DNA from 2 places in the Spirosoma koreense genome. Region 1 is predicted to be linked to the other one. Evidence: riboswitches for the same ligand, from Rfam matches in the RefSeq annotation. Region 1 holds a riboswitch; the other holds the start of a gene.
What was found. A riboswitch is a leader RNA that binds a small molecule or an ion and turns the genes downstream of it on or off. The one in region 1 is predicted to bind S-adenosylmethionine.
Positions count from the first base shown of each region.

Region 2: linked by a shared signal. The riboswitch ahead of metH (methionine synthase) and the one ahead of ACYVC2_RS00715 (O-acetylhomoserine aminocarboxypropyltransferase/cysteine synthase family protein) in region 1 are both predicted to bind S-adenosylmethionine.

Region 1 is NZ_BAAHAC010000002.1:18,657-22,458, forward strand. Features, by position in the region: gene ACYVC2_RS00710 (homoserine O-acetyltransferase family protein) at 1-172, opposite strand, end outside; gene ACYVC2_RS00715 (O-acetylhomoserine aminocarboxypropyltransferase/cysteine synthase family protein) at 245-1,561, opposite strand; SAM riboswitch class I at 1,752-1,856, opposite strand; gene ACYVC2_RS00720 (DciA family protein) at 2,039-2,365, shown strand; gene ACYVC2_RS00725 (polysaccharide deacetylase family protein) at 2,485-3,291, opposite strand; gene ACYVC2_RS00730 (glycosyltransferase family 2 protein) at 3,240-3,802, opposite strand, start outside.
Region 2 is NZ_BAAHAC010000029.1:510,835-514,636, forward strand. Features, by position in the region: gene metH (methionine synthase) at 1-2,267, opposite strand, end outside; SAM riboswitch class I at 2,376-2,484, opposite strand; gene ACYVC2_RS30005 (SxtJ family membrane protein) at 2,555-2,917, opposite strand; gene ACYVC2_RS30010 (DUF5989 family protein) at 2,921-3,070, opposite strand; gene ACYVC2_RS30015 (SGNH/GDSL hydrolase family protein) at 3,090-3,802, opposite strand, start outside.

The DNA.
Region 1 (3,802 bases):
CCCACCAGTCGCCAGCGTCGGCATTGCCCGTCAGCGCATGGCAGATCCACACGACGTTCGATTGATCGTCATTCAGCGTGCCGCGCGTGGTATAGGCCAACCGGAAACTCGGCAACGTCTCGCCCGACTCGAGCGGGAATGAATATTTATAGTCGAAATACTGGAGGTTCAATTGAAAAGAGTTTACAGTTACTGCTTGCCGTTCATGGCAGACTGACAATTGCCATGAACGGCAAGCCGAAAACTACGTCAATACTGGCTCGGCAATCTGAGCAAATGCCTGTTCAAGATCGGCTTTGATATCATCGATGTGTTCGATACCCGCCGAGATGCGCAGTTCGCCCAGCGAAACACCGGCGCTGGCCTGGTCCTGTTCGCTCAGTTGCTGGTGAGTCGTCGACGCCGGGTGAATAATCAGCGTCTTCGAATCGCCGACGTTCGCCAGATGGCTTATTAATTTCAGGCTGTTGACAAACCGGTCAGCTGCGTCTTTACCACCTTTCACTTTGAACGTAAATACGCCCCCGAAGCCCCGCTTCAGGTATTTTTTAGCCAGCTCGTGGTACGGGCTGCTTTCCAGACCCGGATAGTTGACCGACTCGACCTGCTCATGCTGCTGGAGCCACTGTGCCAGCGCCAGCGCATTCTGCACCGTACGATCGACGCGTAGCGACAGGGTTTCTAACCCCTGCAACAACAGGAACGAGTTGAACGGACTGATCGCCGGCCCCCAGTCGCGCAGGCCTTCTACGCGGGCCCGGATAATAAACTGAATGTTACCAAACGGCCCGCCCACGCCGAATACGTCATTGAAGACCATGCCGTGGTAGCCTTCAGATGGCTCTGTAAACTGCGGAAATTTGCCATTGCCCCAGTTGTAGTTACCGCTATCCACAATGACCCCACCAATGCTCGTTCCGTGGCCACCAATCCATTTCGTGGCTGACTCGACCACCACAGCGGCACCGTGCTCGATAGGCCGGAACAGATAGCCGCCTGCTCCGAAGGTATTGTCAACGATCAGTGGCAGGTCATACTCGTTGGCCAGAGCCGCAAAGGCGTCGAAGTCGGGAATGTTGAAGCCTGGGTTACCGATTGTTTCGAGGTAAATGGCTTTTGTTTTATCGTCAATCAGTTTAGCGAAGGCTTGCGGATCGCTGCCTTCAGCGAAGCGAGCCTCGATGCCCAGCCGCTTAAACGATACCTTAAACTGGTTATAGGTGCCGCCATAAAGAAACGAGGTCGTTACGAAGTTTTCGCCCGCACTCAGAATATTACTCAGCGCAATGAACTGAGCCGCCTGACCGGAGGCCACCGCCAGAGCCGCCACTCCACCTTCCAAAGCCGCAATCCGCTTCTCGAATACGTCTGAGGTTGGATTCATGATGCGGGTGTAGATATTTCCGAATGCTTTCAGTGCAAACAAATCCGCACCGTGCGCCGAATCATTGAATACGTACGAAGTGGTCTGGTAAATAGGAACAGCCCGGGAGTTGGTCGTGGGGTCGGGTTCCTGCCCGGCATGGAGCTGGAGCGTGTCAAAATGAAGTTGAGAGGCCATACTGAAAAACTGAGGTTTTGTGTAGTCATTGATCAGCGGTAGGTATTGGGCTACCGTAAACGTGAGGATGCCGCAGAAAACCTCTCCCGATTTTCAGCGGTGCAGCAACGTGTCGAAGGCTTAGCAGGTTTCAGCCCGGGGCCATCCAGCCCGGGACTGACATCTCTGATGGTAGAGCATGTGCGTATTCGATTTATAGTTCCTAAAATGATTTTAGGCAGGAGTTAGCACCTTGCCGTGAGGTAGGTTGCCAGCGATTCGTAGAGCCTGATCTCTCCCCGCTTCTGTATAAATCAATTCGTGCCAGAAGGTAATTGGCGCGTAATAATTGACTTGATGCCGCAAGTATAACAGCCAAACGGCGCGAATCCAAACAGGACACGGTTTTTCTGTAGGGTAACTTTTTTTACTACCAGACAGAAAACCGACGCTTGTCAAGTCGATTCATTGTTTACTTTTGTGGCAAGACACCTGCCCATGAATCAGACGTACCGATACAACCGCGAAAATGCCACCCGAGTAGCCGGAACCACTACTCTCAAGGACGCCATCGGTCAACTCCTGAAAGCGTATCAGCTTCAGACCCGCTTCAACGAAACGTACCTCGAAGCCTTCTGGGGGCGGATGATGGGCCCCGCTATTGCTTCCCGTACCAACCGGCTCTACGTCCGCGATCGGAAACTTCATATTGAAATTGCTTCGGCTCCGCTACGCAATGAACTTGTCAACGCCAAACAGAAGCTGATTCAACTGGTCAATAAAGACATGGGCTCCGATGTCATCGATGACGTTATCTTTATCTGATAATTGACCCTAAAAACGAGAAAGCGCATCGATCAGGATCGATGCGCTTTCTCGTTTTTAGGGATTGTTAGTCAGAGGTAATCATTAGGCATCTAAAGTCAATTAATGACCATCAATGACTATTTCTGACTTACAATCCCTAGTCGTTTTGTGAATTCGCCCATGGTGCTAAACTCACCCATTGGTTTCAGATAGCGCAGGAGTTCATCAACGCGGTCGAGCAGAGCATCACGCGAGTGTCGGCGGACGTAGGCAGGGATCTGCTCGTAGGCAGACAAATCGGTAAATTCCCAGGGATGCACGTACAAATTCAGAAACCCATCCGACTGTAGCGTTTGCCGGCAAAGCTGTTTATAGAGCGCGAATGGGAAATTCTTCAGACTCAGCCAGAACAGCGGCAATCGGAGCGTCGGCGTAACCGACGCCGGAATCTGCCACACGCCCATCTCCCGAAACGGGTGCCGGGGTTCGCCCCAGTGGTTATACCGCCCCGGAAGCCAGGTCGGATGCAACGATGAGTTATATTTGTAGCCAGCCTGGTACACATCGTTCGGATCGACAAATCCCATACGTGCCCGGCGGAAACCCAGAATCGGCTGATTCAATAACTCTTCCAAAGCCAGCCGGGACTTGAGCAGGTCGGCGGGTTCGAAGGTAGTATGATAGTACCCGTGGGAGGCAATTTCGTGTTTGCGCGACAGGGCGCGGATCAATTCCGGCTCATGCAAGGCGTAATTCGCCGTTGTAAAGAGCGTAGTTCGGGCACCGATCGCGTCGAAGCGTTCAGCCAGTAATTTTAACCCTTTCGTTGAAACGGCCACTTGTTCCGACAGCGGAATGGCATGACCGAATTCAACGGCAGTATCGAACTCTTCTACGTCAACGGTGAATAAAATATCACGTCCTCTTCGGATGGGGCTTGCCATGTCGTTACGCTCTCCTCGATGTCGCTCGTATCACTGATAATATAGGCGGGGCGTCCTTTCACTTCTACGAACGTTTTGCCCAAATATACGCCGATAATACCGATCATGATAAACTGCACACCGCCAATGAGCACTAGCAGCAGCACCAGGGTTGTCCAGCCTGATACGGTTGCGTTCGTAAAATAGTGTTCATACAGCGCTTCGGCGCCGAATAAGCTGGCCAGTAGAAACATACTGAATCCGAGCAGTACCGACAGGTATAAGGGGCGAGTCGAGAACGAGGTGATGCCCATAGCCGCCAGTTTGAGCATTTTCCGGAACGAATATTTAGAACGACCCGCGTACCGGGCGGCTGGTTCATACAGAATCCGGCACTGTCGGAAACCCACCCAGGAAATAGCTCCGCGCAAAAACAAATCGTTTTCTTTGAACTGTTTCAGGGTATTGACCACCTTCCGGTCGAGCAGTCGGAAGTCGGCGGCTCCGTCTTCCAGTTGAAGTTTGGAGACAG
Region 2 (3,802 bases), on a different contig from region 1:
CCGGCTGACGACGATTCTCCTCCCGACTTCTCGGCTTCGATAAACGGGGTCAGGTAGGCGACGGCTTTTTTCATCACCCGCGCCGATTTGACAACTTGAGGTAGAAACATTTTACCCGCGCCAAACAGATCACCCACCACGTTCATACCGTCCATCAACGGCCCTTCGATGACGTGCAGCGGCCGTTCGACCTGATGCCGGATTTCTTCGACATCCTGATCGATATAATCCGTAATACCTTTCACCAACGCGTACTTAAGCCGTTCCCGAACGGGTTCACTCCGCCAGCTTTCATCCTGCACAACTGCTTTACCTTTGGCCTTTACGGTTTCGGCAAATTCGACCAGTCGTTCGGTGGCGTCGTCCCGGCGGTTCAGCAACACATCTTCGCAACGCTCCAGCAAATCTTTCGGGATGTTGTCGTATACTTCCAGTTGACCGGCGTTCACAATGCCCATGTCCATACCGGCCCGAATGGCGTGGTACAGAAACGCGGAGTGCATGGCTTCGCGCACCACGTCATTACCCCGGAAACTGAACGAGATATTCGAAACGCCCCCGCTTACTTTCGCCAGCGGCAGGTTTTCTTTGATCCAGCGGGTTGCATTGATGAAGTCGACAGCGTAGTTGTTGTGCTCGTCGATACCCGTTGCCACGGTCAGGATATTTGGGTCGAATATGATATCCTGTGGTGGAAAACCGACTTTATCGACCAGAATTCGGTAAGCTCGTTCGCAAATTTCGATCCGGCGTTCGTAAGAGTCGGCCTGGCCGGTTTCGTCGAACGCCATTACGACAGCCGCAGCTCCGTACCGTTTCACCAGGTTAGCCCGTTCGATAAACGCTTCTTCGCCTTCCTTGAGTGATATCGAGTTCACGATGGCTTTGCCCTGTACGCACTTTAAACCCGCTTCGATCACTTCCCATTTCGATGAATCGACCATAATCGGCACGCGGGCAATGTCGGGCTCGGAGGCAATCAGGTTTAAAAAGGTCGTCATGGCTTCCACCGAATCGAGCATGCCTTCGTCCATATTGACGTCGATCACCTGCGCTCCGCCTTCCACCTGCCCGCGGGCAATGCTGAGAGCTTCATCATAATTGCCTTCCTTAACCAGCCGGGCAAACTTTTTCGAGCCCGTTACGTTGGTCCGTTCGCCAACGTTGAGAAAATTAGTCTGCTCGGTTATTTTCAGTGGCTCCAGCCCGCTCAGCTTCTGATACGGTTCGGGCTGTGGTAATTGCCGGGGAGGATATTTGGCAGCCGCCTGTGCAATAGCCTGTATATGATCGGGGGTGGAGCCACAGCAGCCGCCGACAATATTCACGAAACTGTCGCGAATGAATCCTTCGACCTGAGCTGCCATCATCTCCGGAGTTTCGTCGTACTCGCCGAACTCGTTAGGCAAACCGGCGTTCGGATAAGCAGACGTGAAAAAAGGCGCTTCTTTGGCAAGCGTCTGAATATAAGGCCGCATCAGTTCGGCGCCGAGCGCGCAATTCAGGCCCACACTTAACAAGGGCAGGTGCGAAACTGAATACAGAAATGCTTCGGTTGTTTGTCCCGACAAGGTACGACCGCTGGCATCCGTAATTGTGCCGGAGATCATGATAGGTAAGGGCATGGAGCGCGGGGCATGATGGGGAGTATCCTCTGCTCTTTGCCCCCGGCCCTCGGCAAAATACTTATCGATGGCGAACATAGCCGCCTTGGCGTTGAGTGTATCGAAGATGGTTTCTACCAGCAGTAAATCGGCACCGCCTTCTACTAACCCGCTGACCTGCTCATAATATGCATTGACCAGTTCGTCGAAGGTAATGGCACGATAAGCAGGGTTATTGACATCGGGCGACAGCGAAGCCGTACGGTTGGTCGGGCCCATAGCTCCGGCCACAAAGCGCGGTTTATCGGGATTCTGACGAGTCACTTCCAGCGCCACTTCTTTGGCGATCCGGGCCGATTCGTAGTTTAATTCATACGCCAGCTCTTCCATGTGGTAGTCGGCCATGGCAATGGTCGTTCCACTGAACGTATTGGTTTCGATAATATCGGCGCCCGCTTCCAGATACTGCCGGTGTATCTCCTGAATAATGTCTGGTTTCGTTAGCGACAGCAGGTCGTTATTTCCTTTCAGATCATGTGGCCAGTCACGAAATCGTTCGCCCCGATAGTCGGCTTCGGTTAGCCCGTATCGTTGAATCATCGTTCCCATTGCCCCGTCAAGGACGAGGATACGCTCACGCAGAAGTTCTTGTATCGTTTTCAAAGCCAGTAGTGTAAGGCATGGTATCGAGCTGACAACAACCCATGCGCTCAAAAAAGTCCAAAACTACAAAAAGAGGCTTATGGCAAAAAGACAGGTAGCCGATGGCTAATCTTATCTGCCCCGGCACATAACCGGGTGGAAATTGGCACCGTTACCGGAGTGTGGTCGGTTGCCAAGACATCATCGGGTCCTCTCCCTCCGTCTTTCTGGATAAGCTGCAACAAAAATAGGTAAAAAATAAGGCACACCAATATATAGTGTGCCTCAATGATTCGATTCGCGGCCGATTACCAGGTCTGCTCCAGATCTTCTTTGGTATACAGGTGATTCCGTTCGTTGTAGAACGACTTCGTGTCCATCCGTTTAATAGCCAGCGGATTTTTCGCCGTCATCCGGTACAGGAGCGCAATAGGAAACAGGAAGACAAAAAATAGTATCGACAAAATTATTTTGCCGTTGATGTTTCCCAGTACTTCAGCCAGTTTGAACCAGGCTTTCACGATCAGGTCGCCTGCCACCGGGATGGCCAGACTCAACACCCCAACAGCAGCCGCAGCGTAGAGCCACCAGGGTGACTTAAACACAAAATATAAGACGACCAGCCCGGTCACAATGACCAGTTGTGCTTTTACTTTCTCGGTAACGTCCATGTTTTAGAACAGGGTGTAAATGAAAGGCGCCACGGCCGATCCGCCACCGATAACAATCAGAATACCAATGAGTAACAGCAAGACAATCATGGGGGCCAGCCACCATTTTTTGCGCTGTTTCATAAATTTGAAAATGTCCTGTAAGAATTCCATAGCTTACTTGTCAGGTTTATTAATTTTGAGTAGTTGGCGTATGCGCTACGGCAGGTTTCGACTCGATCAGCTGAAACAAAGCCTCCCCTACGCGGTGGTTCACCAGGGCACTGGCGTGTCCATCGTTACGTCCGACGACACGATCTTTGACGTCAATATCCCCGATTAGTCTCCCGACCTCCAGGACTGGTACGTTTTGCTGCTTAAAAAAAGCAACGACCGGCCTGGTATATTCGGCCGACTGTTCCAGGTTATGAACGAACGGAAACAAAACCACGTACAGCTGCGCGTTATTTGCTTTGGCGTATTCGACGAACTGGTTCAGATCGCTCAGGTGATCGTTGATGATCGCGGGCGTTCCGTAGGCTGTTCGGGCATACGTATCGAACGGTGCAAAATTACCGTGAGGGAACTGCCAATACAAATAATTGAACAGGTACGACTTGATAAACAGGGACTGAAACGCCCGGGGGATATCCGAGAACGGCGTAAAAGCCGCAGGTTTCAGCCCGTGCTGGGCCGCTACTTTCTCGATGTCGTTCGGGAAATACTGTAAAATCAGCACATCGGGCCTGACTTTAAACTTTGTCAGCCGTTTGAATTCATCGCGGGTGTCGGAGCCCGATATACCCAAATTGTAGGTTACGAATTGTTTATCTCCCAGTTTTTCGGCCAGTACATTCCCATACCGGTCGCTGGCGGAGGTAAGACCGTGTCCGGCCGTAAACGAAT